3 regions of the Mesorhizobium sp. M0119 genome follow, and region 1 is predicted to be linked to each of the others. Evidence: predicted binding sites of a transcription regulator. Region 1 holds the regulator's gene; each other region holds the start of a gene.
What was found. The regulator LexA, encoded in region 1, represses DNA repair genes until DNA is damaged. The targets are predictions, from matches to a motif close to TGTTCNNNNTGTGTTCNG.
Positions count from the first base shown of each region.

Region 2: a site for LexA is predicted at 4,285-4,302, ahead of NKJ40_RS13430 (single-stranded DNA-binding protein). Genes of this name have one in related genera too.
Region 3: a site for LexA is predicted at 8,229-8,246, ahead of NKJ40_RS08690 (helicase-related protein). Genes of this name have one in related genera too.

Region 1 covers NZ_JAMYTU010000009.1:151,788-162,332, reverse strand. Annotated here, with positions in the region: gene gltX (glutamate--tRNA ligase) at 1-1,224, opposite strand, end outside; gene NKJ40_RS11935 (ComEC/Rec2 family competence protein) at 1,321-3,786, shown strand; gene lexA (transcriptional repressor LexA) at 3,780-4,514, opposite strand; gene kynU (kynureninase) at 4,963-6,210, shown strand; gene NKJ40_RS11920 (hormone-sensitive lipase) at 6,308-7,138, shown strand; gene NKJ40_RS11915 (molybdopterin molybdotransferase MoeA) at 7,146-8,351, opposite strand; gene moaC (cyclic pyranopterin monophosphate synthase MoaC) at 8,351-8,857, opposite strand; gene trpC (indole-3-glycerol phosphate synthase TrpC) at 8,860-9,672, opposite strand; gene trpD (anthranilate phosphoribosyltransferase) at 9,677-10,545, opposite strand, start outside.
Region 2 covers NZ_JAMYTU010000011.1:101,166-111,710, forward strand. Annotated here, with positions in the region: gene uvrA (excinuclease ABC subunit UvrA) at 1-1,187, opposite strand, end outside; gene NKJ40_RS13400 (hypothetical protein) at 1,887-2,180, opposite strand; gene NKJ40_RS13405 (ATP-dependent Clp protease proteolytic subunit) at 2,274-2,879, opposite strand; gene NKJ40_RS13410 (SRPBCC family protein) at 2,906-3,430, opposite strand; gene NKJ40_RS13415 (ArsR/SmtB family transcription factor) at 3,427-3,741, opposite strand; gene NKJ40_RS13420 (cupin domain-containing protein) at 3,683-4,018, opposite strand; gene NKJ40_RS13425 (hypothetical protein) at 3,905-4,255, shown strand; gene NKJ40_RS13430 (single-stranded DNA-binding protein) at 4,404-4,916, shown strand; gene NKJ40_RS13435 (OsmC family protein) at 5,039-5,464, shown strand; gene NKJ40_RS13440 (MarC family protein) at 5,473-6,102, opposite strand; gene NKJ40_RS13445 (hypothetical protein) at 6,178-6,708, opposite strand; gene NKJ40_RS13450 (helix-turn-helix transcriptional regulator) at 6,795-7,622, shown strand; gene gyrA (DNA gyrase subunit A) at 7,771-10,545, shown strand, end outside.
Region 3 covers NZ_JAMYTU010000006.1:171,066-181,610, forward strand. Annotated here, with positions in the region: gene NKJ40_RS08655 (RNA polymerase factor sigma-32) at 1-78, opposite strand, end outside; gene NKJ40_RS08660 (amino acid ABC transporter substrate-binding protein) at 404-1,177, shown strand; gene NKJ40_RS08665 (ABC transporter permease subunit) at 1,298-1,978, shown strand; gene NKJ40_RS08670 (amino acid ABC transporter ATP-binding protein) at 1,975-2,748, shown strand; gene NKJ40_RS08675 (CarD family transcriptional regulator) at 2,824-3,405, opposite strand; gene fdxA (ferredoxin FdxA) at 3,774-4,112, opposite strand; gene NKJ40_RS08685 (RNA-binding S4 domain-containing protein) at 4,262-4,648, opposite strand; gene NKJ40_RS08690 (helicase-related protein) at 4,661-8,062, opposite strand; gene NKJ40_RS08695 (TetR/AcrR family transcriptional regulator) at 8,763-9,347, opposite strand; gene NKJ40_RS08700 (FAD-dependent oxidoreductase) at 9,431-10,545, shown strand, end outside.

The DNA of each region.
Region 1 (10,545 bases):
CGTGGCTAGTGCCGCATGAGCGCCCCGCAGGATCGCGCGCGCCTCACCGCTGAGCAGCGCCGCCGCCTTCTCGTCGACCGGCAGCGGCCGCTCGACGAACAGGAATGCAGCCCCTTCAACAAGTTCGACCAGCGTCTTGGCGCGCTCCTTCAGGCCGGGCAAAGCGGCAAGCAGTTGCGCCTTGCGTCTGTCGTCGAGGCGCGCGGCGATTGCCGGGCCGCCTTCTAGATAGGGCAGAGTGGCGATGAAGATGTCGAGCAGCGCTGCCTCGTTCATGCGGCGCATGTGCACGCCGTTGAGCGCTTCGAGCTTGGCGAAGTCGAAACGGGCGGCGCCCTTGTTGACGTCGCCAATGTCGAACCATGCGATCATGTCGGCGATCGACATGATCTCATCGTCGCCATGGCTCCAGCCAAGCCTCGCCAGATAGTTAAGCAGCGCCTCCGGCAGGTAGCCCATGGCGCGATAGGCCTCGACGCCAAGCGCACCGTGCCGCTTCGACAGCTTGGCGCCGTCGGCACCGTGGATCAACGGGATATGCGACATCGACGGCACCTCCCAGCCCATGGCCTGGTAGATTACGGTCTGGCGTGCGGCGTTGGTCAAATGATCGTCGCCGCGGATGATGTGGGTGATGCCCATGTCGTGATCGTCGACGACGACGGCATGCATGTAGGTTGGATTGCCGTCCGAGCGCAGAATAATGAAATCGTCGAGATCCTTGTTGGGAAAGCGCACGTCGCCCTGGACGCGGTCATGCACCACCGTCTCGCCGTCTGTCGGCGCCTTGATGCGGATCGCCCCCTTGGCGCCGGCCGGCGCCTCCGAGGGGTCGCGGTCGCGCCATCGTCCGTCATAGCGAGGAGGCAGCCCCATGGCCCGTGCGCTCTCGCGCATTGCTTCCAGCTCGGCAGGCGTCGCATAACAATAATAGGCCTTGCCCATGCGAACGAGCTCCTCGGCCACCTCGCGATGGCGCGGCGCACGCTCGAACTGCGACACCGGCTCGCCGTCCCATGCCAGGCCAAGCCAGGAAAGCCCGTCGAGAATGGCCGCGGTTGCCGCATCGGTGGAGCGCTCGCGGTCGGTGTCCTCGATGCGCAGCAGCATCGTGCCGCCTGTGTGCTTGGCATACAGCCAGTTGAACAGCGCCGTGCGCGCGCCGCCAATGTGCAGATAGCCGGTGGGCGAGGGGGCAAAACGGGTGACGACCTTATCGGGCATGGAACTCTCAGGCGGGCGAAGGAAGTGGGTTTGCGGACTTTCGCGCGTTGCGCGTTCATGTAGCATAGGAGGTCGAGGGCGCAAGGGGCAGACCCGATGGCTGTGCGAGGCCGTGGTGCGGGCGAGGGCGAGGACGCTGGTAGCGGCGTCAGCGAACGCTTGCTGTTTGCCGCTCCCCTGCCTGTCCTGCCGACACCGGCATTGCTGCCCGCTCCGCGCTTCGATGCTCCGTCGCTGCCGGCCAGCGACCCAGCAACGGTTTCCGTGCCCGCGGGCGAGCCCATCGTGCGCCTACGCCGGCGTTTCCGCCTTCCGTCACCGTCCCGTATCCGCAACAGCGTAACCTCGGCGGCCGGCCTGGAACTCGACCGCGGCGTCGCCTTCCTGCTGGTGCCGGTGTTCCTCGCATGCGGGGTGGTCGTGTATTTCGCGATGGCGGCCGAGCTGGCCTTCCCACAGCCGATCGCTATCGTCGCCTTGGCAGCCCTTTGTGCCGTCGTCTCGCGGTCATGGCCCAGGACGCGCCTGTGCTTCATGGTGGCGTTGCTCTGCGCGCTTGGCGTGCTTGCCGCCAAGTTCGAGACCTGGCGTGTCGGGACGCATATGCTCGGTTCCGAAATCTCGACGCGGCTGACGGGTCGCGTCGTATCGTACGAGCCCATGGCGAGCGGCCGCATCAGGCTGACGATCGATGTGATCTCAACCGCCAGGCCGACACTGCGCTACATGCCGGAACGGGTCCGCGTTTCGGCGATGAAAATACCGGCTGAGCTGACCGCCGGTTCCGAGATCTCCGGCTATGTGCGGCTGCTGCCGCCGACCGGGCCGGTGCGGCCCGACAGCTATGATTTCTCCTTCGACAGCTATTTCGCCGGTATCGGCGGCAGCGGCTTTTTTCTCGGCAATCCGAAAGTCGTGTCGTCGGGCAGCATCCCGCTTGCCGCGCGGCTTTCTTCGGCGATCGAAGACGCGCGCGAATCCATCGCCGACCATATCCGCAGCCGCATTGGCGGCGCCGAGGGCGAGATTGCTGCTGCGCTGATCGTCGGCGTGCGCGCCGGCATTCCCGAGGAGATCAACGAAGCGATGCGGCGTACAGGCATCTACCACATCATCTCCATCTCGGGGCTGCATATGGCGTTGGTCGCCGGCACCATCATGGCGCTGCTACGCGGCGCCTTTGCGCTGTTTCCCGATTTCTCATCGCGACGGCCGGTCAAGAAATATGCCGCGGCCGCCGCGCTTTTTTCGATTGCGGCCTACCTCGTCTTTTCCGGCATTGTGGTAGCGGCCGAACGCAGCTTCATCATGCTGGCGGTGATGCTTATCGCCGTGCTGTTCGACCGGGCCGCGCTCACCATGCGCAACCTGGCGATCTCGGCCATCGCGGTCATTCTGGTGTCGCCGCACGAGGTGGTCGGTCCGAGCTTCCAGATGTCCTTCGCCGCGACGGCGGCCCTTGTCGGCGCCTATGCAGGCTGGTCCGATTACCTCGCCGGCAGGGCCACCACCCCGCCGCCCCGGCGGTCGCCGCTACGCTTTGCCACTCGAAAGGTCCTGCTGGGCATGGGCGGCCTGGCGATGACCTCGATCATTGCAGGGAGCGCCACGGCGCTTTTCGCCATATGGCATTTCCAGCGCGTGGCGCCGCTCAGCCTGTTCGCCAATCTGGCCATCATGCCCATCGTCTCACTGGTCGTCATGCCCTTCGCCGTCCTCAGTGCGCTGGCGATGCCGTTCGGCGCGGATGGGCCTTTCCTCTACGTGATGGGCAAGGGGCTGACGGCGATGATCGCCCTGTCCGGGTGGATCTCCGAGCGCTCGCCGATCGATGCGGTCGGGCTGATTTCGCTGAGATCCGTCCTTCTGGTGACGATCGCCCTCGTCATTGCCAGCATGGCGACGACCTGGTTGCGGCTCGCGGCACTTCCTTTTGCGCTCGCCGGCTTGCTAACGACAACGCAGACGCGTGTACCCGACGTATTGATCTCGGAGGACGCACGGCTGGTCGCGCTGCCGATCGGCAGCGGTGAACTTGCGGTCAACCGGGCACGCCCGAATGAGTTCACCATCGACAACTGGAAACGCGCGCTCACATCAGAGGCTATCGTCGCGCCGGAAACACCTGGAAAGAACGATCCGCAATTCGACATTGCCGATCCGGCCGACCTACCGCCGGGCATGCCGTTCATTTGCACGGACGGCCTCTGCCTTGCCAGGCATCCATCCGGCGCGATCATCGCGCAAGCCAAGGACCGCGATACTGCACGGCCAGCCTGCGCCTTTGCCAGCTTGATCGTCATCGACGACGCCACCGCCCATAATCCCTGCTACTATGACCGGCTGGTCCTCGTCGTCACCAAACGGCAACTAGCGCGCGCGGGAAGTGCGGCCGTCTATTTCGATCCACAAGCGGCAACACGCGCCGAAATCCGTTTCGCCGTCGAAAAATCATACCGGCCCTGGCACATGCAGCGGAGATTTTCACGCGCGGCGCGGGGCCTGCCGCCATACCGCAGGACCGACAAGCCAAAAGCCGGCGCCAAGGGCGGAGCTCAGTAGCGGCGGATCAGTCCGACGAGCTTGCCTTGCACCTTGACCCTGTCTGGTCCGAAGATGCGCGTCTCGTAGGCCGGATTGGCGGCTTCCAGGGCGATCGAAGCGCCCTTGCGGCGGAACCGCTTCAGCGTCGCTTCTTCCTCGTCGACCAGTGCCACCACGATCTCACCGGGGCTCGCCGTATCGGCATTGCGGATGATCACCGTGTCGCCGTCGAAAATGCCCGCCTCGATCATCGAATCGCCTTTGACCTCGAGCGCATAATGCTCGCCGCCCATGATCATATCCGGCGGCACCGAAATCGAATGCGTCTGGTGCTGGATGGCGTCGATCGGCACACCAGCGGCGATGCGGCCCATCACCGGAATCGAAACGGCGGCGACGACATCGTCGTCATTGCCGGCTGCAGGGACGCGCGATGATGTCGGCTTGCCCTGCCGAGGGGCGCCTTGCCCAAGACTGCCCTGGATGACACTCGGCGAGAACTTGCGTGCCGCATTGAGGCCGGGGGCGATCGAGTCAGGCAGGCGCAGCACCTCCAGCGCACGGGCCCGGTTGGGCAAACGGCGAATGAAGCCGCGCTCCTCCAGCGCTGTAATCAGCCGGTGGATTCCGGATTTGGAAGCCAGGTCGAGCGCTTCCTTCATCTCGTCGAAGGAAGGCGGGATACCGCTTTCCTTCAACCTTTCGTGGATGAACATAAGCAGTTCGTGTTGTTTGCGTGTCAGCATAGCGACCCCCAACAGAATCAGAAAAACAAACCCAGAACAAACACTATCTGTTCCAGTTGTGTTCCGCAACTGTTTAAAGTTTAATGAATGCGTTAAGGCTCGGGAAACAAACCACGCCCTTACCGGAATGCCGCATTTTCACCCGCCGCGAGCCTCATCGCCTTGATTCTGCTGTCGTTTGCGCCCTTCTGGCTTCCTAGAATGCGCCACTGGCATCCGCCGTCGGTCGGCAAAGGGCACGGAAGTGAACCCGTATCGACTGTGTGGTTTGGTCAAAGCACCGTGAACGAAACGAACTCAAAACGCCAACCTCGGGTTAACTCCTGGTTTCCACCGCCTGGTCAGGCTGCCTCTCGCTGGTGGAGCCTTGCTGCGCGCTATCCGGTAATGGAAGAACAGTCGATGCGTGTCCGGCGTTGCGTCGAATCTTTGGGGAAGCAGGCAAATCATGACAGGAATTCCCGATCTCGCGGCCATAAAGGCGATGGATGCCGCAGATCCGCTGCGCGCGATGCGTGACCGCTTTGTGTTGCCGCAAGGAGTGATCTATCTCGACGGCAATTCGCTAGGGGCTCCTTCGCGTGCCGCTTTCGATGAATTGCGCAAGGCCGCGACCGAAGAATGGTCGCATGATCTCATCCGCGCATGGAACACGGCCGGCTGGTTCAACATGCCGCTTGAACTTGGCGACCAGCTCGGGCGCCTGATCGGTGCCGCGACCGGCCAGACGGTGGTCTGCGACACGACGTCGGTCAACATCTACAAGCTGCTGCACGCCGCCATGGCCATGCGGCCGCAGCGGCGGGTCATCGTCGCCGAGGGCGATAGTTTTCCGGCAGACCTTTACATGGCTGAAGGTGTGGTTTCGACGCGAAAAGATACGCTGCTGCGCCTCTCGGGGGTCGACGCGCCGACCATCGAAGAGCTGATCGACGAACGCACTGCCGTGGTGCTGGTGAACCACGTCAACTACAAGTCGGGCGAACTGCGCGACATGCCGGGGCTGACGCGCAGGGCCCAGGAGGCCGGGGCGATGATCGTCTGGGATCTCTGCCACACCGCCGGTGCGATGCCAGTCGAGCTCGACAAGGCAAACGCCGATTTTGCCGTTGGCTGCACCTACAAATATCTGAATGGCGGACCGGGTGCACCTGCCTTCATCTATGCGGCTGAGCGGCATCTTGCCGACATCCAGCAGCCGCTCACCGGCTGGTGGGGCCATGCACGGCCCTTCGCCTTCGAGCCAGGCTATGCGGCCGGCACCGGCATCCGCCGGTTTCTGTGTGGCACCCAGCCGATCCTGTCGATGCGGACGCTGAAAGGCGCGCTCGACATCTGGAACGATGTCGACATGACGGCGGTGCGCAAGAAGAGCATCGCGCTGGCCGATCTGTTCATCGAGCTTGTTGATGCAAGGTGCGGCGCTTACGGGCTCACGCTCGAAAGCACGCGCGACGGGGAAAAACGCGGCAGCCAGATTTCATTCATGCACGAGCATGGCTACCAGATCATGCGCGCGCTGATTGAACGTGGCGTGATCGGCGATTTTCGCGCGCCATCCACCATGCGCTTCGGCTTCACCCCGCTCTATGTCGGCTATGCCGATGTCTGGCAGGCCGTCGAAGTGCTTGAGGACATCCTGCGCACCGGTGCGTGGAAGGATGCGCGCTTCGCCATCAAGGCGGCTGTCACTTGAGATTGATGCGAGAGCTGGAATCGTGAGGCTGGCGACGACGCGCCGCGCGATGCTTACGGCTACGTTGCAAGGCCATATTGCCAAGGGAGGGCGCAGGGTGTTCGAACGTCACATTGCCGATTGGGACAACGCCTATGCCAACGGCGCCAACATAGCCGGCAGCGATCGCTGGCCGGCGGCCTGGATCGAGCCCGCGCGGGTTTTCCGCAACGTGCTTTCGACGCAAGGCAGGGCGCAGCTCGACATGGCCTATGGCGATAACCCACGCAACCGGCTCGATCTTTTCCTGCCGGCCATCAAGCCCAAGGGACTCGTGGTGTTCGTTCATGGCGGCTATTGGATGGCTTTCGACAAGAGTTTCTGGTCGCATCTTGCCGCTGGCGCTGTTGATCGTGGCTATGCGGTTGCGATGCCGTCCTACACGCTCTGTCCGCAGATACGCATTGGCGGCATCGTCAAGGAAGTCGGCGCGGCGATCGGCAAGGCGGCGGCGATGGTCGCAGGGCCGCTGATGCTGACCGGACACTCGGCCGGCGGCCATCTTGTTAGCCGGATGGTTACGGCGACGACGCCGCTGGCGCCCGAAGTGGTCCGGCGCGTTCGTCATGTGGTGTCGATCTCGGGGGTGCACGATTTGCGCCCGATCATGCGCACCGGCATGAACGAGACGATCGCGATCGATGAGGCCGAGGCGCAGGCCGAAAGCCCGGTGCTGCTGCGCCCGATGGACAAGGCCCGCCTGACCTGCTGGGCCGGCGGCGGCGAGCGCGCCGAATTCCTGCGCCAGAGCGCGTTGCTGGCCAATATCTGGATCGGTCTGGGTGCCGCGACCAGCTCGGTGGTCGAGCCTGACCGGCATCATTTCAACATCATCGACGGTTTGGCCGATCCAGACCATCCGCTGACCCGGACCTTGATCTGGGAGTGAGGCAGGTTCAGCGTAGCATCAGCACGCCGCAGGGGGAGCCCGCCGCCGCGGCAGGCGCGAACGGCGCGCGGACGATCAGCCCGTTGGCATCGGCCAGCATTTTCAGCATCGAGGAGTCCTGGATGCCGAACGGCGTCGCCACGAGCGTACCGGCGTCGTCTGTGACAACAGCCCGCACATAATCTTGCCTGAGATCGTTGGCCGGCATGGCAGCACCGAGCCGTGCCTGACGTATATCCTGCTGAAAGGCGCGACCGCCGAGGCGCGCCAGCAGCGGCTTCAGGAAGAGCTGGGTGCAGACCAGACTCGCCACCGGATTGCCGGGCAGGCCGATGCAGCGAATGTCGCCCAGCCGCCCGAACATCAGCGGCTTGCCCGGCCGCATGGCGATCTTCCAGAAATCGAGCGTCACGCCTTGCCCGGTCAGCACGTCATGGACGAAGTCGTGGTCACCGACCGAGGCACCGCCCAGCGTGACGATGACGTTCGCGCCAGCCTTCACGGCCTTTTCAACCAGCGCAGCGATCGCCTCCCTGCGGTCCGGCGCGATGCCAAGGTCGAGCGCGCGCGCACCGACCGACTGTGCGGCAGCGGCGACACCATAGGCGTTGGAGGAGATGATCTGGTCGGGGCCAAGATCGCTGCCCGGCGGCAGCAATTCGTCGCCGGTGGCGATGATGGCGACCAGCGGCCGTTTGACCACGCGGACCTCGGGGTGGTTGGCCGACGCCGCCAGCGACAAGGCCGCCGGATCGAGCAGGCGGCCTTTGGGCAGCAGGACATCGCTCTTGGCGAAATCGAGCCCGAGGCGGCGGATGTTGCGCCCCTGCACCGTCGGTTCCGTCACTTCGACGCTGCCGCCACCGAGATCGCGGACGTTCTCCTGGATGACGACGGTGTCGGCGCCTTCGGGAAGCGGCGCGCCGGTAAAGATGCGCACGGCCTGCCGCTGCTGCACCGTTCCGGCAAAGCCGCGTCCGGCCGGCGCCATGCCGATCACCGAAAGCCTTGCCGGTACGGACGCGATGTCGGCCGCCCGCACGGCATAGCCGTCCATGGCGGAGGCGTTGAACGGCGGCTGGGTGCGGAGCGCCACAACCGGCTCCGCCAGCACGCGGTCGGCGGCATCCAGCAGTGCGACGCGTTCGCCCGGCAGCGCTGCTGCGCCGTCCAGCAGACGCTCGAGCGCCTCGGCAACTGGGACTAGCGCCATTATCGGCCTGCCTCGGTGGCCCCGTCTCCGGTGATCTTGTAGTCGCCGGATTTGCCGCCGGTCTTTTCAACCAGCCTGATGCCGGAGATGACCATGGCGCGGTCGACCGCCTTGGCCATGTCGTAGATGGTCAGGCAAGCGACCGAGACGGCGCTAAGAGCCTCCATCTCAACGCCGGTCTTGCCGGTGACGCGGGTCAATGCCGTCACTTTCAGGCCGGGCAGCGCGGCGTCCGGCTCGATATTGACAGATATCTTGGTCAGCAGCAGCGGATGGCAGAGCGGGATCAGTTCATGCGTCTTCTTGGCCGCCATGATGCCGGCAATGCGCGCGGTGCCCAGCACGTCGCCCTTCTTGGCGTTGCCGGCGAGGATCATGTCCAGCGTCTCGGGCCGCATCGATACGAAGCCCTCGGCGACTGCCGTGCGCACCGTCTCAGCCTTGTCGCCGACATCGACCATATTGGCTTCGCCCTGCGCGCCAAGATGGGTGAGGGCGGCAGCCATCGTCAGATCGCCTCTGCCGGCGCCTTGCCCGTCAAAAGCAGGTGGGTTGCCACGGCCACGTCCTGTTGACGCATCAGGCTCTCGCCGACGAGGAAAGTGGCGATGCCGCTCCGCTCCAGCCGGCGGCAATCGTCATGCGAAAAGATACCGCTTTCGCTGACCAGAAGGCGGTCGGCCGGCACCATCGCGACCAGCCGTTCCGAGGTCTCGAGGCTGGTTTCGAAGGTCCGGAGATTGCGGTTGTTGATGCCGATCAGCCGCGATGACAGCCGCAGCGCACGTTCCATTTCCGCCTCGTCATGCACTTCGACCAGCGCGTCCATGCCCAGCCCGAAAGCTGTCGCTTCGAGTTCTCTTGCCAACGCGTCGTCGACGCTGGCCATGATGATCAGGATGGCATCGGCGCCCCAGGCCCTGGCCTCGTAGACCTGATAGGGGTCGAACAGGAAATCCTTGCGCAAGGCAGGCAATTCGACGGCGGCGCGCGCATTGCTGAGGAACGCGGGCGCCCCCTGGAAGGAGGGCGCGTCGGTCAGCACCGAAAGGCAGGCGGCACCGCCTTTCGCATAGGCCCTGGCCAGCGCCGGCGGATCGAAATCGGCGCGGATCAGGCCTTTGGACGGGCTAGCCTTCTTGATTTCGGCAATCAGCGCGAACCTGCCGGATTTGCGCTTTGCCTCAAGGGCGGAAAGAAAGCCGCGCGGCGCGTCGGCATCCGTCGCCCGTGCCTTGATCTCGGCAAACGGCACTTGCGCTTTGGCCGCCGCGATCTCGTCGCGCTTGTAAGCCTCGATCTTGCGCAGGATGTCGGACATAGTTTTAACCGTTCGAAATCTCGACCAGCCTGTCGAGCACTTTTAGCGCGCGGCCGCTGTCGATGGCCTGCGTTGCCGTCACCATGCCGTCGGCAAGTGTCGTCGCCTTGCCGGCCACCACCAGCCCGGCGCCGGCATTCATCAGCACCGTATCGCGAAAGGCGCCGGCGGCGCCGCCGAGCATGTCGCGCATTGCCTGGGCATTGTGGGCGGCGTCGCCGCCGCGCAACTCGTCCTTGGTGTGACGCGTCAGCCCGACTGCTTCAGGGGTCAGCGTAAAGCTGCGTATCTCGCCGCCGGCCAATTCGGCGACCTGCGTCTCGCCGGTGGTGGTGATCTCGTCATAGCCGTCGCCATGGACGACCCAGGCATGGTCGGCACCAAGCTCCTTCAACGTTTCTGCCACCGGCATGATCCATTCGGGCAGGAACACGCCGACCATCTGCCGTCTGACACTGGCCGGATTGGAAAGCGGGCCCAGCAGGTTGAAGATGGTGCGGGTGCCGAGCTCGACCCGGGTCGGGCCGACATGCTTCATCGCCGGGTGATGCGCCGGCGCGAACATGAAGCCAACGCCGGCCTCGTGGATGCAGCGGCCGATCGTCTCCGGAGGGATGTCGATCTTGACGCCCAATGCGATCAGCACATCGGCGGCGCCGGTCAGCGAGGACAGTCCGCGATTGCCGTGCTTGGCGACGGGCACGCCGCTGCCGGCGATGACGAAAGCGGATGCGGTCGAAATGTTGACGCTGTGCGAATTGTCGCCGCCGGTGCCGACAATGTCGATGGCGCCCTCGGGAGCTTCGACGCGCAGCATCTTGGCGCGCATGGTGGCGACGGCGCCGGCGATCTCGCTGACCGTCTCACCGCGCA
Region 2 (10,545 bases), on a different contig from region 1:
CCCTCGAAGGTTTTCGTCGTCTTGTAGGAGCGCAGGCCGTCATCGTAGTGGAAGGTGATTTCGCGCTCGCCGGTGCCGTGCAGCACGGCTTGCCTTGCCTCCTCGCTCAAATCCTTGAACTTGTCGCCGAGCTTGAAGCCATAGGCAACGCCCAGCGCTTCCAGCGTCTGCGCATAATAGGGCGAGGTCGACTTCGCCCACGGGCTTACGGCGCCAGCGCGCAGCGAAACATTCTCGTCGGGCACGACCAGGCTGGCATCGATGGCGCGCTGGCTGCCGAGCCCGTCGCAGGTTGGGCAGGCGCCGAACGGATTGTTGAAGGAGAACAGCCTGGGCTCGATCTCGGGAATGGTGAAACCGGACACCGGGCAGGCGAACTTTTCCGAGAACAGCATGCGTTCATGCGTCTCGTTCTTCGACTTGTTGACCGAATCCTCGCCGGTCTGGCTGGCGTCGAGCGGCTTGTCGGCAAATTCCGCTACCGCCAGTCCGTCGGCCAGCTTCAGCGCGGTCTCGATGGAATCGGCGAGCCGCGTCGCCAGATCGCCGCGCACGACGATGCGGTCGACGACAACGTCGATGTCATGCTTGTACTTCTTGTCCAGCGCCGGCACGTCGGCGATCTCGTAGAAGACGCCATCGACCTTGACGCGCTGAAAGCCCTTCTTCTGCAGCTCCAGCAATTCCTTGCGGTACTCGCCTTTGCGGCCGCGAACCATCGGCGCCAGAATGAACAACCGGGTGCCTTCCTCGACTGCAAGCACCCGGTCGACCATCTGCGAAACCGTCTGGCTCTCGATCGGCAGGCCGGTGGCCGGTGAATAGGGTACCCCGACGCGGGCGAACAAAAGCCGCATATAGTCGTAGATCTCGGTGACGGTGCCGACCGTCGAACGTGGGTTTTTCGAGGTGGTCTTCTGCTCGATGGAGATGGCTGGCGACAGGCCGTCGATCTGGTCGACGTCCGGCTTCTGCATCATTTCGAGGAATTGCCGTGCATAGGCCGAAAGGCTCTCGACATAGCGGCGCTGGCCCTCGGCGTAGATGGTGTCGAAGGCAAGCGACGACTTGCCCGACCCCGACAGGCCGGTCATGACGATCAGGCTGTCACGCGGCAGATCGAGATCGACATTCTTCAGATTGTGTTCGCGTGCCCCGCGAATGGAGAGATATTTATGGTCGGCCATCGCCGGTCGCCGCCTCAGAATCTGGAATTCATGGGATGGGCGGGTTTTCCCGACCACCCCCTATGTAGGTAAATTTCGCCGCCTTTTCGAGAGACGCCACAACTCTCGACCAAAGCGTTTAACCGTCTTTCGCGCGAACGGGCAAGCGGAAAGAACAAAGGCCGAACACGCTCCTGACAAAAGCTGCCCGTGCGGCCGGCTTCACAAAGCGTCTCGCGATCACATTTTTCGGTAATCGGCTATTCAAGGTTGACGTCCATGCGTCACGGGGGCAGACTCCAAACGTCAACGAAGCTGGCCGTCTTTCGATGGCCTCGCGGCCTGGGGCTAGCCTGCGAGACGCTGCGGGTTATGCGATGAGCGCTTCGACGACGACAGTCGCAACGAACAGAAGGAGAGCAGAGGCATGACTCCACCGGATAGTTCCTTGAGGCTCCACGTGTCGCTGGAGCCGCGGCAGGTATAAGTAGCCAGGTCAGGCGTTTAGCGCTACCTGCCAACGTTGATCTGCCGATCCCCACAACAATCAGAGACTGCTAGTCGGATCGTCGGCTGAACGCCGCGAAGCATCCGAAATAAAAAGCCGGCAGTACACTCCCGGCAATTTGGATTTTAGATCCAAGAAGCCCCGTCAGTTGCAAAAGCAATGGCGGGGCTGTTCGTTTGAAGCGCAATATTTGTGGTTCACACCAGGCGAACTTAGCGGCTGGAGGGCCTGATCCCGCCGGTAGCGACATCGATGGTGATGCTGCCGGAAATCCGAACATCGGTATCGCCGATCTTGAACGTACCGTTGCCGCTGCTTGGAACCGCGTCGTCGGGCTCGGGCTGCGGAGTTGGCTCGGCGATGCGATAGTCACTCGTCACACCGGGCAGGGCGCCCTTTTGCGAAGACGTCGAATTATCTTGGGCAAGTGCCATGCCCACCAGCATGTTCGTGCCCACAATGGCGGCAATGGCAAGGCATAGGCTGGATGAACGAATGGCGGTCATCACCTGACTATAGTGCGGCGATAGCGCCGAAGCCAGACCGGCGGCGCTGAGAGTTGCCGGCCCTCATATCGCTCAGTTCCGTTCGAAGGTGCTTCACGCGGCCTGCTTGCGAGTGTCGAAAACATGGTCGACGAGGCCCCAATCCTTGGCCTCCTGCGCAGTCATGAAAAAGTCGCGGTCGAGCGTGCGTTCCACTTCTTCGTAGGTGCGGCCGCAATGATGGGCGTAAAGATCGGTCATGCGCCGCTTGGTGCGAAGGATGCCCTCGGCATGGCGCTGGATGTCGGAGGCTTGGCCCTGGAAACCGCCGAGAGGCTGATGCAGCACGATGCTGGTGTTGGGTAGCGCGATACGCCGCCCTGGCGTGCCGGCCATCAAAAGAAACGAGGCCATCGAGGCGGCGAAACCCATACAAACGGTGGAGACCGGGCAACTGATATACTGCATCGTATCGTAGATGGCGAAACCGCTGGTCACCACGCCGCCCGGCGAGTTGATGTAGAGCGAGACCTCCTTGTCGGGATTGTCGGATTCCAGCGACAGAAGCTGGGCGCAGACCAGCGCCGAGGTGCCGTCATCGATCGGCCCGTTGATGAAGACGATGCGCTCGCGCAGCAGCCGCGAAAATATGTCGAAGGCGCGTTCACCGCGGCTCGACTGCTCGATCACCATCGGCACCAAATTGGCAAGGCCGCTCATCGTTTGTCTCCATTGACTGTTGTCGTTCAGGCCGCGCGCAGGAAGAGGCGCGGCGCGTTTGCGGCGATCTGCTTATGCTTGGGAGCGCGTGCTTCAAACGAAAGCCGGCAACCGGCACCTACCATCGCGATCTCCGGCATCGCTGCCCGAGCAAAACCATCATGGACGATGCGCAGATGCGTGCCGCCGGAAACGGTGCGGTCAAGCGTAAAGGTGACGATGCTGTCCACTGGGTTGTCGTTCTTTGGGCTGTCCAGGGGGTTGCCGGGCGGCACTTGCGTATCGCCGGGCGCCGCCCGCTCCCGCCAGGAATAGCGCAGCAGCCGTCCGGGATCCGCGTCGAGGATTTCGCACTCGATCGGCGCATTCGGCGCTTTAAAGGCAAAGCGGTTGCCGATTTCGGGCTTGATGTCGTTCGGCATCATCCAGGCCGCGAGCAGGTCCGGCACCGTCAGCGCCCGCCACACCTTTTCCGGCGGCTCGGGCAGCTCGCACTCGAACTCGATCTTGTCTGCCGCCATTTCCGCGCGTTCTTTGCCTCGGCTGGTCATTGGTCCATGTCCTTCAAAACCGTCTTGAGCCTTTCGATGCGCTCTGGCCAGAACGCGCGGTAGCGTTCGATCCAGCCGAGCAGCGGCGCAAGCCCCTTCGGATCGGCGCGGTAATAGGCGTTGCGGCCGGCCCGGCGCTCGACCACGAGGCCGGCGCCGCGCAGCACTGCGAGATGTTGCGATACCGCCGGCTGCGATACCGGCATGCCAGTGCGCAGTTCAGACACCGTCATCTCGCCGTCGGCGAGCCGCTCATAGACGGCGCGACGCGTTGGATCGGCCAGTGCCCGAAAAATCTCTGCTTCGATCATGCCGAAAGCATAAGTCAATACTTATCGGTTTGGCAAGCCGTGTTTTTAAAGACAGGCGAGGTTTTACAAACTCGCTGGAAGCCAGCGTCTCACCATGTCGGGGGATCCGTTGAACGTCGCCTCGAAAACTGGTGACGCGAGCACGGCATGGATATGAAGCATATTGGGAGCCGACGTTTCGGAAGCCATGTTGCCTGTGCGCGGCAACAACAAGCGACTGTCCGGCGGTCAAGACGACATGCTCTTCGTCGATCCACATCTCGGCCCTGCCGGCGATGACGGTAAGCACTTCCTCGACCGGGTGCCAATGTGTCGGGGCGCCAACCGCTGGTTCGACCCATTGTTCGAATATGCAAAGTTGAGTTGCGCCGTTGCGGGCCGAGACATGCATTCGGGTCTTTACTCCCGCCCGCCATTCTTCTTGCGGCTGATCGTCTTGCGCAACCATCTTCATGCGTTCGCCTCGATCCCATGGTCTGTGGAAATTCGACGTCAAGACACTACTTCTTACTGACAACTATTGACAGTGCAGGGCCTGTACTGTAGAACGAAAAGAGAACAAAAACGTTGTGGGAAAAGGCAGCGACGGCAGGCAGGGATTATCCGTAGCCTGTAAGGTGCAGCGACAGAAATCTGGTTTCGGATGAGCGCGGAGAAGTATCATGGCGGGTAGCGTCAACAAGGTCATTCTGGTGGGCAACCTCGGGGCGGACCCTGAAATCCGCCGCCTGAATTCGGGTGACCCGGTTGTCAACATTCGCATCGCGACGTCGGAAAGCTGGCGCGACAAGACATCCGGAGAGCGCAAGGAAAAGACCGAGTGGCACAATGTCGTGATCTTCAACGACCAGATCGCCAAGGTGGCCGAGCAGTATCTGAAGAAGGGCATGAAGGTCTATGTCGAGGGCCAGCTGCAGACGCGCAAATGGCAGGACCAGACCGGCAATGACCGCTATACGACCGAGGTCGTGTTGCAGAAATTCCGCGGCGAGCTGCAGATGCTCGATGCGCGGGGCGAGGGCGGCGGCCAGGTCGGCAACTATGCCGGTGGTGGTGCGAGCCGCGGTTCCGATTTCGGCCAGTCCGGCCCGGGCGAAAGTTTCAATCGCGGTGGCGCCAACAAGGGCGGCGGCGGTGGTTCGTCGCGCGAGCTGGACGACGAAATCCCGTTCTGATTTCTCGGGGCGGACTGCCCTTGCGGCGAAAAGCGCCAGCACCTTGGCCACGAAATGGCGTCCCGAAATCTGTCTTGGATTTTCGGGACGTTATGCGTTTGAGCGGTGAAAGGACGTATCAAGTGAAAGCAAGGGTCAAATGGGTCGAGGAGCGCACCTTCGTTGGCGAGTCCGCCAGTGGGCACAAGCTGGTGCTAGGCACTGCGTTCGGGCCGGAGGGCAAGACGCCGGGGCCGAGCCCAATGGAACTGGTGCTGATCGGTACCGGCGGCTGCTCGGCCTATGACGTGGTCCATATCCTCGAAAAGGGGCGCGAGGCGGTTGACGATTGTGTGGTCGAACTCGATGCCGACCGTGCAGAAGCCGATCCCAAGGTGTTCACCCGCATCCACATGCATTTTGTCGTCAAGGGCCGGGCGCTGTCACACGACAAGGTGAAGCGGGCGATCGGGCTTTCGATCGAGAAATACTGCTCGGCCTCGGCAATGATGGCCAAGACCGCCGAGATTACCCACGACTTCGAAGTCATTGAAACGACAGCGAAGTAGGGCAGTTCCTAAGTCGCCATCAGCGCCTTGATGCCGTCGGCGACGAACTGTACGGCGAGCGCCGCCAGGATGACGCCGAGCAGCCGTGTCAGGATCGAACGGCCGGTTTGGCCGAGGATACGGTCGATGCGCTCTGACAGCACGAACACCAGGTAAGTGATGACAAGGCAGATGGCGATGATGCCGACAAGTGCTGTCTGCGCGCCAAAACCCTGAAACGAGCTTGAGAGCAGGACGGTCGCCGAAATTGCGCCGGGACCGGCAATAAGCGGGATCGCCAGCGGAAAGGCGGCGATGTTGTGGATCATATCCCTGGTGATGGCGACGTCGCCGATCTTCTCCTTGCGGTCCTGCCGGCGCTCGAACACCATTTCGAAGGCGATGAAGAACAGCAGAAAGCCGCCGGCGACGCGGAAGGCCGGCAGGGTGATGCCGAAGACTGACAGGATCGACGCGCCGGCGATTGCGAACAACGCCACCACCAGGAAGGCGATGACCGAGGCGCGCACGGAGACCTGGTTGCGTTCCTCGCGGTTCATGCCGCGGGTCACGGCGAGGAAGAGCGGCGCCAGGCCGGGCGGATCGATCGTCACAAGTATGGTGACGAAGGCGTTGAACAGGCTGTCGAAGCTCGGCATGCTGACCCTCCCCCGCCGGCAATGCCGGATATCGGGATTGGTAGAGCAAAGCGGAGCCAGTGGAAACCGTGCGGATCACGGGCTCGCGGCGCGGCGCGCCAGGAACTCAACTTCGAGACGCCAGGTGGCGCCGTCGTCCTGTGAGCGTTCGCCCAGCCAGCGGAACGAATTTTCGGTGATGCGCGAAAAGCTCCAGCGCACAGCAGATCCGGTGCCGTCTGCGCCTTGCTGGATAATGGCGTCGCCCTCGGCACGGCCGAGCTGGCGGCTGTAGTACTGGCTGCGCGGATCGCTCCAGAAGATGTGCCAGGCGTCGACGCCGGGATCGTAGACGCGCAACGTCGTGCCATAGAAGGTCCATTTGCCGAGCGACGGCGAGGCGCCGGCGTCACGGGCGGGCAGGATCCATACGTCCTGGATCGCGCGGCCTTCGAGCACCCAGCCGAAATGCACCTCGCCGCGCCCGGTCAGCACCTGGCCGTCCTCGAGATGGCGCGTGGCGTCGAACGTCCAGGCGCCGACGAAGCGGCCGTAAAGGTTCAGTTTCTCGGCAAGAGCCGGTACGGGTCCATCGCTATGCAGGGCCTTGGCAAAGGAATTGGACATGGCTTCGCTCTCATCTTGTCAGGAGACCGGCAAGCATAGAGGCCGACAGGGGTTCTGCGCTTGGGAAAAATTGCTATATTTCGGCGATGGCGACGAGCGCGCACAGGCTGGCGTCGGGCCGAGGCTGGCAGGTGTCGGATGTCATCTGCACCGCCAGCGCCGCCGACAGGCCATTCGAGGAGGAGCATCGGGATTTCTGCATTGCCGCCGTAACCAGCGGCACCTTCCGCTATCGTGCGCGCCAGGGCACGGCGATGCTGGCGCCGGGCGCGCTCCTGCTCGGCAATCCCGGCACATGCTATGAATGCGGGCATGAGCATGGCGCTGGCGACCGCTGCCTCTCCTTCCATTTCGGACCGGCCTATATGGAGCGGATCGTCGCCGACGTGCCGGGCGCGAAGACGCTCGATTTCGGCACGCCACGCCTGCCGCCCTTGCCGGCGCTGGTGCCGCTGCTCGCCGACGCGGAGGCGGCGCGCGAGATGGCCGACACCGGCGCGTTCGAGGAACTCGCCCTGCGCATTGCTGGTGCAGCGGTGACAGCGGCTTACGGTGCCACGGAAGGACAAAGCGCGCCGAGCCGCCGTGACCAGAAGCGTGTTGCCGAAGCGGTGCGGCGCATCGAACTCGATGCCGACCGGCCGATCTCGCTTGCCGAACTCGCCGACGAGACCGCTACCAGCCCCTACCATTTCCTGCGCACCTTCCGGCACGTCGCCGGCATGACGCCCTACCAGTTCCTGCTGAGAGCGCGGCTGCACAGGGCAGCCGTGCGGCTGCGGACGTCGGATCAGGCGATTTCGACGATCGCCTTTGCGGCGGGATTCAACGATCTGTCGACCTTCAATCGCCGTTTCCGGCGGCTGATGGGCGAGGCGCCGGGTACTTATCGCGCCCGCCGGCGACGCTCGTGAAAGCGAGCCACGGCCATATCGTCGCAATTGGTGTATCCTTTTGAATTTGCCGCTAAAAACGACACTGGAAAACTGCCGCGATTGTTGGAGTTTCGGGCCGGCTTCCTATATAAGCACCAAGTGATTCCTGATTAGATTGTGATCCGATTTGACCGACCAAAAGACACCGCGCGGCGCCGACGGCGGCCCCACCGGCATCGAGCCGATATCCATCATCGAGGAGATGCAGCGCTCCTATCTCGATTACGCCATGAGCGTGATCGTCAGCCGCGCGCTGCCGGACGTGCGCGATGGCCTCAAGCCGGTGCATCGCCGCATCCTCTACGCCGCCCATGAGAGCGGCTATCACTGGAACCGCAAATATGTGAAATCGGCACGCCCGGTCGCCGACGTGATGGGTAAATACCATCCGCATGGCGACGCCTCGATCTACGACGCTTTGGTGCGCATGGCGCAGGACTGGTCGCTGCGCGTGCCGCTGATCGACGGGCAGGGCAATTTCGGCTCGATCGACGGCGATCCGCCGGCGGCGATGCGCTACACGGAATCGCGGCTGACCAAGGTCGCGCATGAGTTGCTGGAAGACATCGACAAGGACACCGTCGATTTCCAGGACACTTACGATGCGTCGGGCAGCGAACCGAAAGTCCTGCCGGCGCGCTTTCCGAACCTGTTGGTCAACGGCTCCGGCGGCATCGCCGTCGGCATGGCCACCAACATCCCGCCGCACAATCTGGGCGAGGTCTGCAACGGCGCCATTGCCCTCATCGACAATCCGGCGATCGATCTGCCGGCACTGATGGAGATCATTCCAGGGCCGGATTTCCCGACCGGCGGCATCGTGCTCGGCCGCTCCGGCATCTACAGCGCCTATTCGACCGGCCGCGGCTCCATCGTCATGCGCGGCCGCGTCAACGTCGAGGCGCGCGGCAACGACCGTGAGTCGATCGTCATCACCGAAGTTCCCTATCAGGTGAACAAGGCGTCGATGATCGAGAAGATGGCCGAGCTGGTGCGCGACAAGCGCATCGAAGGCATTTCCGACATTCGCGACGAGAGCGACCGCCAGGGCTACCGCGTCGTCATCGAACTGAAGCGCGACGCGGTCGCCGATGTCATCCTCAACCAGCTCTACCGCTTCACCCCGCTGCAGACGTCCTTCGGCGCCAACATGGTGGCGCTGAACGGCGGCAAGCCGGAATTGCTGACGCTGACCGACATGCTGAAGGCGTTCGTCGCCTTCCGTGAAGAGGTGATCAGCCGGCGCACGAAATTCCTGCTGCGCAAGGCGCGCGACCGCGCCCATGTGCTGGTCGGCCTTGCCATCGCCGTTGCCAACATCGATGAAGTCATCAAGCTGATCCGCAGCGCTCCGGACCCGCAGACGGCACGCGAGCAGTTGATGGAGCGGCGCTGGCCTTCGGGCGACGTGGAATCGTTGATTCTTTTGATCGACGACCCGCGCCATCGCATCAACGAGGACGGCACCTACAATCTCTCCGAGGAACAGGCGCGCGCCATCCTCGAACTGCGCCTGCAGCGCCTGACCGCGCTCGGCCGCGACGAGATTGCCGACGAACTGAACACGATCGGCGACGAGATCAAGGATTATCTCGATATCCTGTCGTCCCGCGCCCGCATCCAGCAGATCGTCAAGGACGAGCTCATCGCCGTGCGTGACGAATTCGGCACGCCGCGCCGCACCGAGCTCGCCGAGGGCGGGGCGGACATGGAAGACGAGGATCTGATCCAGCGCGAGGACATGGTCGTCACGGTGAGCCATTCCGGCTATATCAAGCGCGTGCCGCTGTCACTCTACCGGGCGCAGCGCCGCGGCGGCAAGGGCCGCTCCGGCATGTCGACCAAGGAAGAGGATTTCGTCACCCGGCTGTTCGTCGCGAACACGCACACGCCGGTGCTGTTCTTCTCCTCGCGCGGCATCGTCTACAAGGAAAAGGTCTGGCGCCTGCCGATCGGCAACCCGCAATCGCGCGGCAAGGCGCTGATCAATATGCTGCCGCTCGAACAGGGCGAGCGCATCACCACCATCATGCCGCTGCCGGAGGATGAGACGAGCTGGGGCGAGCTCGACGTGATGTTTGCCACCACGCGCGGCACCGTGCGCCGCAACAAGCTTTCGGACTTCGTCCAGGTCAACCGCAACGGCAAGATTGCCATGAAGCTGGACGAGGAAGGCGACGAGATCCTCGGCGTCGAGACCTGCACCGACAATGAGGACGTGCTTTTGACGGCAAGTTCCGGCCAGTGCATCCGCTTTCCGGTCAGCGACGTGCGCGTCTTCCAGAGCCGCAATTCGGTCGGCGTGCGCGGCATTGCGATGGCCGATGGTGACCGGGTGATCTCGATGGCGGTGATCGAGCATGTCGATGCGCCGCCGGCCGAGCGTGCCGCCTACCTCAAGCGGGTGGTGGCCGAACGCCGGCTTGCCGCCGACATCGCGGCGGGCGAGGAGGAGGAAATCCAGCTCACCAATGAGGAGGTCGGCGAAGAGGCGGAGCTTTCCGACGAGCGGTACGAATTCCTCAAGGCACATGAGCAGTTCGTGCTGACGGTGACGGAATATGGCTACGGCAAGCGTTCGTCGTCCTACGATTTCCGTCTGACCGGCCGTGGCGGCAAGGGTATTCGTGCCACTGACGTGTCGAAAACGGCCGAAATCGGCCGCCTGGTGGCGACCTTCCCGGTCGGCAATGACGATCAGATCATGCTGGTTTCGGATGGCGGCACCGTTATCCGCGTCCCGGTCAACGGCATTCGTTTCGCCAGCCGCGCCACCAAGGGCGTTACCATCTTCAATACCGCAGAGGGCGAGAAGGTCGTTTCGGTGGAGCGGATTTCAGAGCCGCAAGCGGACGAGGAGATCGAAGAGAGTGTCGAGGTTGAAGTTGGCGCTGTTACCGAT
Region 3 (10,545 bases), on a different contig from region 1:
ATGCTCTTCGTCACGTTCCAGATAAGGGGCTTTCATCGCCGCGCGAACCATGGTCCGTCCTGCACTGTCTTGCATCATGCCGCGCTCCTGCTTCAGGCGTTGCGGTGCGATCGAATCGTGAGTTGGCGCCGATGGTTGAAATGGCGGCACCGCGCCCTACAACAGCCAAGAACGTGCCATGCGGGGGAATGTTCCCCCGGACTGTCATGTCGATTGCGCTGTTCCAGGCGATTCACCACCGGCCTTGACTCAGCCGGATGGCGCCGGGAGATGCTGGTTGAGAATGGGATTTCAAGGGCGCGAGATTTTTGAAATTTAGTTTCTTATTCTGGCATCGCGCATCTGTCATTTTCCGGCACTCGCAATGACGCCGGACATCGGCCAAGGACGGGATCACAGAAAAATGAAATGGCTCAAATCGCTCATTGTCGCCGGAACGCTGCAGCTTCTGGCCATCGCCGCAAGTCATGCCGGTGCCAATCTCGACCAGATCAAGCAATCCGGCGTCTTCAAGGTCGGCACGGAAGGAACCTATGCGCCCTTCACCTATCATGATGCTTCCGGCGCGCTGGTCGGCTTCGACGTCGAGATCGCGCGGGCCATTGCTGAGCGCCTCGGCGTCAAGGCCCAGTTCCTCGAAGGCAAATGGGACGGGCTGATCGCCGGTCTCGACGCCAACCGCTACGATGCCGTTATCAACGAGGTCGGCATCACCGCGGCGCGCAAGGCCAAATATGACTTTTCCGATCCCTACATCGCCTCCAAGGCGGTGTTGATCGTGCGCGGCGACAACACCGATATCAAGAGCTTCGCCGACCTCAAGGGCAAGAAGGCGGCGCAGTCGCTGACTTCGAACTTCGGCAAGCTGGCTGAAACCAACGGCGCCGAACTCGTCGGCACCGACGGCTTCGACCAGTCGATCCAGCTGCTTCTTACCGGCCGCGCCGACGCCACCATCAACGACAGCCTGTCCTTCCTCGATTTCAAGAAGCACAAGCCAGACGCCAATGTGAAGATTGCCGCCCAGGAGGAAAACGCCGACTATTCCGGCGTCATCGTGCGCAAGGGCGATCCGGAACTGGTGGCCGCCATCAATAAGGCGCTGGCCGACATCAAGGCCGACGGCACCTACAAGAAAATCGCCGACACCTATTTCGGCCAGGACGTTTCGAAGTAAAACGGCTTCTCGTGTGGGCCGAATGCCGGCCCGCGTCGTTCGTATCGCGGCGAGCTGTCTTTGACGGCCCGCCGCTTTCGCGTGATATGAGCAACGGCAATCTGGCAAGGAGGAGCCTTCGTGCCGCACTGGCTGCAATTGATGCTGGAATCCCTGCCTACGTTGCTGTGGGCTGCACTGATCTTCACCGTGCCGTTGACGCTGCTGTCGTTTGCATTCGGTCTTGTCCTCGGCCTGGTCGTGGCGCTTGTCCGGCTGTTCGGTCCCAAACCGCTGGTCGCCGTGGTCCGCTTCTACGTCTGGATATTCCGCGGCACGCCGCTTCTCGTGCAACTGTTCCTTATCTTCTACGGCCTGCCATCGATCGGCATCCTGCTCGACGCCTTTCCGGCAGCACTGATCGGCTTCACCTTGAACATCGGTGCCTATTCGTCGGAAATCATCCGCGCCGTTATCGGTTCGGTGCCCAAGGGCCAGTGGGAAGCGGCCTATTCGATCGGCATGACCTGGGCCCAGGCAATGCGGCGCACCATTCTTCCACAGGCGGGGCGCGTCGCGGTGCCGCCGCTGTCCAACACCTTCATCTCGCTGGTCAAGGACACTTCGCTCGCCGCCGCCATCACCGTGCCGGAAATGTTCCAGGCAGCGCAGCGCATCGTCGCCACCACCTATGAGCCGCTGATCCTCTATGTCGAGGCGGCGGCCCTCTATCTGATCATGAGCTCCGTGCTGTCGGCCTTGCAGGCGCGGCTGGAAAAGCGGCTCAACCGTTATGGCGGCTTCCTGGAGGCGCGCGCATGATCGGCCTCACCAACATCGAAAAGCGCTTCGGCGACAATCTCGTGCTGAAGGGCGTGACCGTCACCATCGAGGAAGGCAGCGTGACGGCGCTCGTCGGGCCATCGGGCGGCGGGAAAAGCACGCTTTTGCGCTGTATCAACCTGCTCGAGCTACCGACGTCAGGCACGGTGCGGATCGGCGACGATGCACTCGAATTCCACCCCGGCGGCAGGGTCTCGACCAGGGATATCCAGCGGCTGCGGCTGCAGACCGGCATGGTGTTCCAGAATTTTCAGTTGTTTCCGCATCGCACCGCGATCGAGAACATCATGGAGGGGCTGGTGACGGTGCTGAAATGGCCCAAGGAAAGGGCGCGCGAACGGGCGCTCGCCCTGCTCGAAAAGGTCGGCATGGCGCACAAGGCCGATGCCTGGCCGGCAACGCTGTCAGGTGGCCAGCAGCAGCGCGTGGCGATTGCCCGGGCGCTGGCGCCTTCGCCGAAAGTCCTGCTCTGCGACGAGCCGACCTCGGCGCTCGATCCGGAACTGGCGCAGGAGGTGGTCGATGTGCTCGGCAAGCTCGCCAGCGAGGGCACGACCATGGTGATGGCGACGCATGATCTGCGGCTCGCCTCGAAGATCGCGCGGGAAGTGGTGTTCCTCGATGCCGGCAACATCGTCGAACAAGGCCCGGCCGCGGTGCTGTTCAGCAACCCGGAACGCCAGCGGACCAAGCGGTTTATCGCGACGCTGAAGCACGAGGCGGAAAGGGAGGGCGGTGGCGAGCGCTAGAATGGCCATCGCCAGTCAGCCAAAACAAAAAACCCGGCGCGAGGCCGGGTTTTTCTGAATTCGAAAGCAAAAAGCTCAAGCAGCCTCTTCCTGCTCGGCTTCCTCGTTGTCGGCCTTGGCGCCGCGCTTCGGACCCTTGTTGAGGTTCACCTCGATGAGGCGCACCGCTTCGGTCTCCGACATGCGGTTGACGGCCGCGATCTCGCGGGCCATGCGGTCAAGCGCCGCCTCGTAGAGCTGGCGTTCGGAATAGGACTGCTCCGGCTGGTTGTCGGCGCGGTAAAGGTCGCGCACAACTTCCGAGATCGAGATCAGATCGCCGGAGTTGATCTTGGCATCATATTCCTGGGCGCGGCGCGACCACATGGTGCGCTTGACGCGGGCGCGGCCCTGCACGACCTTCAGCGCGCGCTCGACATAATCCTCTTCCGACAGCTTGCGCATGCCGATCGAGGTCGCCTTGGCGACCGGCACCTTGAGGCGCATCTTATCCTTCTGGAAGTCGATGACGAACAGCTCCAGCTTGTGGCCCGCGACTTCCTGCTCATCGATCGAGACGATCTGGCCGACACCATGCGCCGGATAGACGATGTACTCGCCGGTCTTGAAACCGTGGCGCGCTGCGGTGGACTTCTTCTGCGGGGTGATCGTTGCCATTACGCCCTGAACTCCTTGTTGTGGTACCGGCATCGTGCCGGCCCGAACTCGTGCGACCGGGGTGACCGGTCCTTAGCCACACAACGATGAACTCACCGGAAAGGCCAGGACCGGCAAATCGCAACATTGCGACCGCCTGCCCCAGATCGCTCTGGTCCGGATTGAGAAATTCACCTTTCAGTGATTTGGGGCGTTTGCGCCATAAATCGACGTTGTGTCACCGGCATGTTTGGTTCGTGTAACACAAAAAGTCGGAAGAATCAAGGTTTTGCTGCACGCGCGAAGGCCACGCGCCGTCGCCGCCTGTCAAGGCAGTTAATGTATCACGTCTGTTACGCGACGTCAGGCCGCCGCAGCCGGCAGGCTCGTCAATCGCCTTCACCGGGCTCCGGGGAGAAATATTTCTCGAATTTGCCAGTTTCGCCATCGAAGTCTTTAGCGTCGGCCGGCGGCTCCTTCTTGGCGGTGATGTTGGGCCATTTCTCGGCATATTCGGTGTTGATCTGCAGCCATTTGTCGAGGCCCGACTCGGTGTCGGGCTTGATCGCGTCGGCCGGGCATTCCGGTTCGCAGACGCCGCAATCGATGCACTCGTCCGGGTGGATGACGAGCATGTTCTCACCTTCGTAGAAGCAGTCGACCGGACAGACCTCGATGCAGTCCATGTATTTGCATTTTATGCAATTGTCGGTCACGACATAGGTCATTGGTCGGCTCCGGGACGTCCCATTTTGTTGGGCTTTTTTGGTGAGGTAACGCCTTTGTCCGCTGGTGGCAAGGGCGGCCCTTACCAGCGGTGCCGCGGTTTTCCGGAATGGAATTCCAGCGGGCCGGCAAAGCGGAAGTTCGACCTTGCTCAATCGTCGCCGAGCAGGTGGTCGGTCTGGCGGCGTTCTTTCTTCGTCGGGCGACCGCTGCCGGCCTCGCGCAACGGCGGCACCGCATCGGGAAGCGCCTCGCCCTTGGGTGCGGGGGGCGGCGACATGTCCTCGTAGAGCAGGCGGGCTTCTTCGGCCGGGCCACGCCGTACGCCGGTGCCAAGGACTTTCCAAACGAAGATCCGCCGCTCCAGCGTGATGGTCAAAACATCGCCCGGCCGGACCATATCGGAGGCATGCGCTGCTTTGTCGCGATTGATGCGGACGCGTCCGGCGACAACCAGCTTGGCTGCCAGCGTGCGCGATTTTACCGCGCGCGAGAAGAACAGCCACTTGTCGATGCGCTGGCGGGCATCAGTGACCATCGGACGAGCAGCTTACTTCTTCAGCTGGTCGCGCAACGCGGCGAGCTTGGCGAAGGGCGAGTCCGGATCGAAGCGGACCGGGCGTTCCTCACGCGGCTTTGGCTGGAAGGCGGGCTTTGCGCCTTGGGCGCCGCCTTTGCCGTCCTGCCGGCCAGCCTTCCAGTCGGGCCGGTTTTCGCGCCGGTCTGGGCGTTCGCCTTGCGGCTTGCCGGCGCGCTGCTCTCCAGCCTCGCCTTGCAGTTTAGGCTTGAACTTGCTGCGGTCGAAGCGCGGCTTGCCGGCGCCGTCGCGCTGGTCGTGCCGCCCCTGACGGGCGGGCCGGTCGCCCGGCGTCGGTTGCCCGCCGGCATCCACCGGCGCATCGCTGCGGCCGTCCGGCGCAGCTTGACCATTGCGCGCGCGACTGTCCCGATGATTGTCCCGGGGGCGGTTGTCATGCTGGCGATGACGCGGGCGCTGGTCGAAACGACCCTGCCGCCACAACAGGATAGGTTTTGGCTCCTCCGCCTCTGGGGCAGCTTCGCCGGCGACGGCTCCTGCCGTCGCTGCAGGTTCGGCCGGCGATGCTTCCGTAGTGTCGGAAACCGGCGGCTCTGCCGGTGCCGCAGCTTCAGTTTCCGCCCCAAGTTCCGCCCTTGGCTCGGCCGCTGGTTCCGCAGGTGCTTCAGCAATCGCCTCGGCGGCGGGCTGGGTCTCTTGCGTGACTTCTGCCGCAGCTTCAGGGGCTGGAGCTTCCGGCTGGTCTTCCGTTTCGGTCACGGCTTCGGCCGCAGCCTCCGCAACTGGGGCCGCATCCGACACGGGCTCGGAAACCTCCGCCGGCGGCTCTGCCGCGGCAGCTGCTTCCGCCATCCTCGCCTGCTCGGCTTGCGTTGCCTCTTCCGCCGCCTGCTTTGCAGCGGCAGCTTCACGCGCGGCATTGTCCTGTGCTTCGAGCCGCGCCTTGACCTCGGCCGCCGGTTTGGCATCGGCGCGATAGCCGAGTCCCTTCAGGATTTCTTCCATGTCGTCGGCGGTGGCGCCGAGGATCGACATCATCGGCGGCGTCACCACGAAGGACTGGCCGTCATAGGCGCCGTCGGGGCGAGGCCCAAGGCCCGGCTTCCAGTTGGTCGCCGGCCGGATCAGGTCGGCCAGCCGCTCGAGAATATCGACGCGTACAGCACGCCGGCCCAGATTGCGGTAGCCCGCCAGCTTGTAGAAGGTCTTGTCGAAGGTCGGATCGATGACCACCGAGGTGCGGCCGGAGGCCAGTGCGTGAACGACATCGCCGAAGCCAGGTTTGTCCTTGCCGTCGTTTCTCAGCGCCCACAGCAGCGTTATCAACCCGGCCGGCGCCGGCTTGATCAGCGCCGGCACGAAGACATGGTAGGCGCCGAAGCGCACGCCGAGACGGCGAAGCGCCGCGCGGCCTTCCTGGTCGAGGGATTTCATCTCGTCGGCGATGTCGCGACGGTTGATGAGGCCGAAATGCTCGACGAGCTGGAAAGCGATGCCGCGGCCGATGCCAGTGATCTGCTCGGCGTTCTTGAGGTCGACCAGCGGCTTCAGCAGGAATTCGATCTGAAAGTTGACGAAGCGCTCGGCGCGCGCCGCAACCTTGTCGCGGGCCGGGCCGGTGAGTTGCTCGTCGGCGAGCAGAACGAGACGCGGCTTCAAAGCGTCTTCGCCGGCAACCAGTGTGCCGATCGGGGCGCCGATCCAGCGCAGCGTGCCATCCGAACCCAGCGCGATGTCGCCATTGGCAGAGGCGCCGAAGCGCTCGGCCCGCGCCTCGAACTCGGCGGCAAGCGCTTTCTGCGCCGCCGCCCGCACCGCCTTGGCGTCCTCGCCGCCGGCGCTCTGGTCGGCGGTGAAGCGGAAACCCTGCAACTCGCCGACATGGTGGCCTTCGACGAGGACGGTTCCGGTTGGGCTGATTTCGGCTTCAGGCATCGTGTTTTCTCTAAGGCGCCGCATGAGGACGGAAGTCCTGCGGTCTACAAAACGTTTCGTCAACCGCTCATGCAGCGCATCCGACAATCTGTCTTCGATTTCGCGCGTCTTTTCCTGCCAGTGTGCCCGATCGGCCAGCCAGCCGGGCCGGTTGGAAACGAAGGTCCATGTGCGGATCTGGGCAATCCTGTGCGACAGCGTGTCGATGTCGCCTTCGGTGGTGTCGGCACGGCGCACCTGCTCGGCCATGTAGTTCTCGTCGACATGGCCTTGCCTGGCAAGGTCCATGTAGATGGAGGCGATCAAGTCGGCGTGCTGGGCCGGCGCGATTTTCCTGTAGTCGGGCAGCGCGCAGGCTTCCCACAGCAGCGCCACGCGTCCGGCATCGGTGGTGAGTGCCCGGACGTCCTCGTCGCGCGACAGATGCTCGAGCGCCTGCGCGTCTACTGCCGGCAGTGCGCGCGTCAGGCCTTCGACCGGGGCGTTGGTCTCAATCGAGCGCTTCAGCGCATCGAGGTTGGCGAAATCGAAATGCGCGGTACGCCACTGCAGCACCTTCACCGGATCGAAATCATGCGCCTCGATGTTCTTGACCAGTTCCTCATCCAGCGGATCGACCTGGCCGGTGACGCCAAAGGTGCCGTCGCGCAAATGCCGGCCGGCACGGCCGGCAATCTGGCCGAGCTCGGCCGCCGTCAGGTTGCGGTACTGGTAGCCGTCGAATTTACGGTTCTGGGCGAAGGCGACATGGTCGAGGTCGAGGTTGAGGCCCATGCCGATGGCGTCGGTGGCGACGAGATAGTCGACGTCGCCCGACTGGAACAGCGCCACCTGGGCGTTACGGGTGCGCGGGCTGAGTGCGCCGAGCACGACGGCGGCACCGCCCTGCTGGCGGCGGATCAGCTCGGCGATGGCATAGACCTCGTCGGCCGAGAAAGCGACGATCGCGGTGCGCCGCGGCAGGCGGGTCAGCTTCTTCGAGCCGGCATAGGCAAGATGCGATAGGCGTGGCCGGGTCACCACCGACACGCCCCGCAGCAGGCGCTGCAGGATGCCGTGCATGGTGGCCGCACCCAGCAGCAGCGTCTCCTGGCGGCCGCGCAGATGCAGGATGCGATCGGTGAAGATGTGGCCGCGTTCGAGATCGCCGGCGAGCTGGACCTCGTCGATGGCAACGAAGGCGGCGTCGGTCTCGCGCGGCATCGCTTCCACGGTGCAGACCGAGTATTTCGCGCCCGCCGGCTGGATCTTTTCCTCGCCGGTGATGAGCGCAACCTTATGGGCGCCGACCTTCTCGCAGACGCGCGTATAGACCTCGCGGGCAAGCAGCCTGAGCGGCAGGCCAATGACGCCGCTTTCATGCGCCACCATGCGTTCGATGGCGAGATGGGTCTTGCCGGTGTTGGTCGGGCCGAGCACGGCCGTCACGTCTCGACCCGACAGGATCAGCGGTTCAGTGTGTTTCGGATGGATGTTCATCGGCCTGGAAATAAGGCTCTCTGCCTCGCATTGTCGGGAGCGCGCCCATATTGGCCGCGTATGACAGGCGACACATAGGGATTTCGGGCGCGAAGCGAAAGCGGAATGTGCCGAGGGCAGGCCGATTGGTCGCTTCAAGCCAGAAAATCTGTTCCCGATTAACAGTTGGAACGAGTCTGGAACGAATCAGCGACGAATCACTGACTGGCGCTGATTCAGGGTTTGTTCACGGCTACATCTGGGCTTTCTGCCAGCGAGTCTCACCACATGCTGAATCACAGAAACTGGCCCGATTCATGCAAGCGGCATCCAAGCGAGCACTGCGGTTAACCTTTGCCGGTGAATGATCGTGGCCGGCCAATCTGCTTCGCCCAACATTATGAAATTATTGATGTTTCCTAATACGCTTTAATCATTTCGAGGGTGTTTTCAGCTCTCGCCGTTAACGTTCCGCTCAAAGCCGGAACGAATCGGCGACGAATCAGAGATAGGCGAAGTTTCTTGGTTTGTTCACCGCAACATGTTGTGTTGTGAACATCTTTCCCACCGAGAATCCACAGGCTGCCGGCGGTTTTTGCACAGGCTGCGCGGCGGCCGTTAACCTTTGTGTACTGGTTCGGCACACGCGGCGTCATGGCCATCGGGTCGACGCAGTTGCTGCATGAGGCTCACACTCGGCCAGCCACGCTGAACGGCTTGTTCAGGATACGTCCGCTCCGACGGCATAGCGCTGCAATGTGGGGCCGACGTTCTGGATGATTTCGTCTTGGGACAGGGCGACGACCGGCGGAAGCCGCAGCAGGTACCGGCACATCGCCAATCCCAGCAACTGGCTGGAAATGAGCCCGGCCCGCCGGCCCGCATCGGCTGGATCAGCGACCGCCGCAACCAGTGGCCTCACCTGGTTGGCAAATACATCGCGCAACTTTTCGGCGGCAAATTCGTTCGACGTCGCCGAACGCAGCAGAATTACCATGCCGGTACCGTTGGCCGGATCTTCCCAGATTTCGAGAAATCGCCTGATCAGTGTCTTGCCGATGTCGGTTCGGTCGATCACCCGTAGTGCGGGCAATTTCAGATCGACGACGGCCGCCCTGGCGAACAACTCGTCCTTGCTGCGGAAATAGCGGATCACCATGGCCGGATCGATCGAAGCATGGGCCGCGACGTCACGGATCGAGGCGCCGTCATAGCCGCGTTCGGCGAACAGGAGCCTCGCGGCCTCAAGTATCTGAGCCCGGGTGCGATCCGACTTGCTGGGTTTCTTCGACTGATTCTCGGTCATGAAAATGCATATGCCAACGGTCGTTGACAAATGCAATGGCTTCGGCTAAAAAGTCAACATATGTTGACAAATGGAGAGAGAAAATGTTGCCCGATACAACGGAAATCCTGATTATTGGCGCCGGCCCGACCGGCTTGGCGCTGTCCATCGTGCTGCACCAGGCCGGGGTCGACCATGTTCTGATCGACAGGCTTGGGGAGGGCCTTCAGACCTCGCGGGCTGGCGTCATCCACGCTCAGACGCTGGAAGCGCTGGAGCCGCTGGGCGTCACGCAGCGGCTGAGCGAACTTGCCCTGAAGCTGCAGAATTTCGCCATCCGCGACCGCAATCGGGCACTGCTCAAGCTCGATTTCGGAAGGCTTCCGTCGAGGCATCCCTATCTGATGATGCTGCCTCAGAATCTCACCGAGCAGGTGTTCGCCGAGCGGATTGCCGCCCTGGGCGGCGTGATCCACCGCATGGTCGAGGCCAAGGCCGTGGTTCAGGACACTGACGGTGCGTGGGTGACGGTGGTCGAGAACGGCAGCGAGAAGATCATATCGGCACGCTACGTTGTTGGCGGCGACGGTATGCACAGCCTGGTGCGCAGCTCGGCCAGCATCGAGTTCGACGGCGCGGCCTATGAGGCGTCGTTCGTTCTCGCCGACGTTCGTCTCGACTGGCCGGTTGGGCCAACCGAAGTGTCGCTGTTCTTTGCGCCAGCCGGGCTGGTGGTGGTGGCGCCGCTTCCGGACAGATCGTACCGCGTCGTCGCGACAATGGACGACGCGCCGGAAAAACCCGCGGTCGCAGACATACAGGCGCTGCTGGACAGCCGCGGACCGACCGGCAAACGAGGCCGGGTGCTCGACCTGAAATGGAGCTCGCGTTTTCGCGTGCATCACCGCCTGGTCCGGTCATACCGCAAGGACCGGTTGTTCCTGATGGGCGATGCCGCGCACGTACACAGCCCGGCCGGAGGGCAAGGCATGAACACCGGCATCGTCGACGCGGTCGTGCTTGGTCAGTTGCTTGGCGACGTGGTGAACGGCGTGCGCCCGGAAGCGGAGCTCGAACTCTATGAAACACTGCGACGCCCGGCGGCCCAGGAGGTGCTTGACCTGGCTGCCATGATGACCGGCATGGCGCTTACCCGCAGTCCGGTGAAGCGGTTCGTCCGCAACCTCATGCTATCGGTGCTGAACCTCACACCATTCCT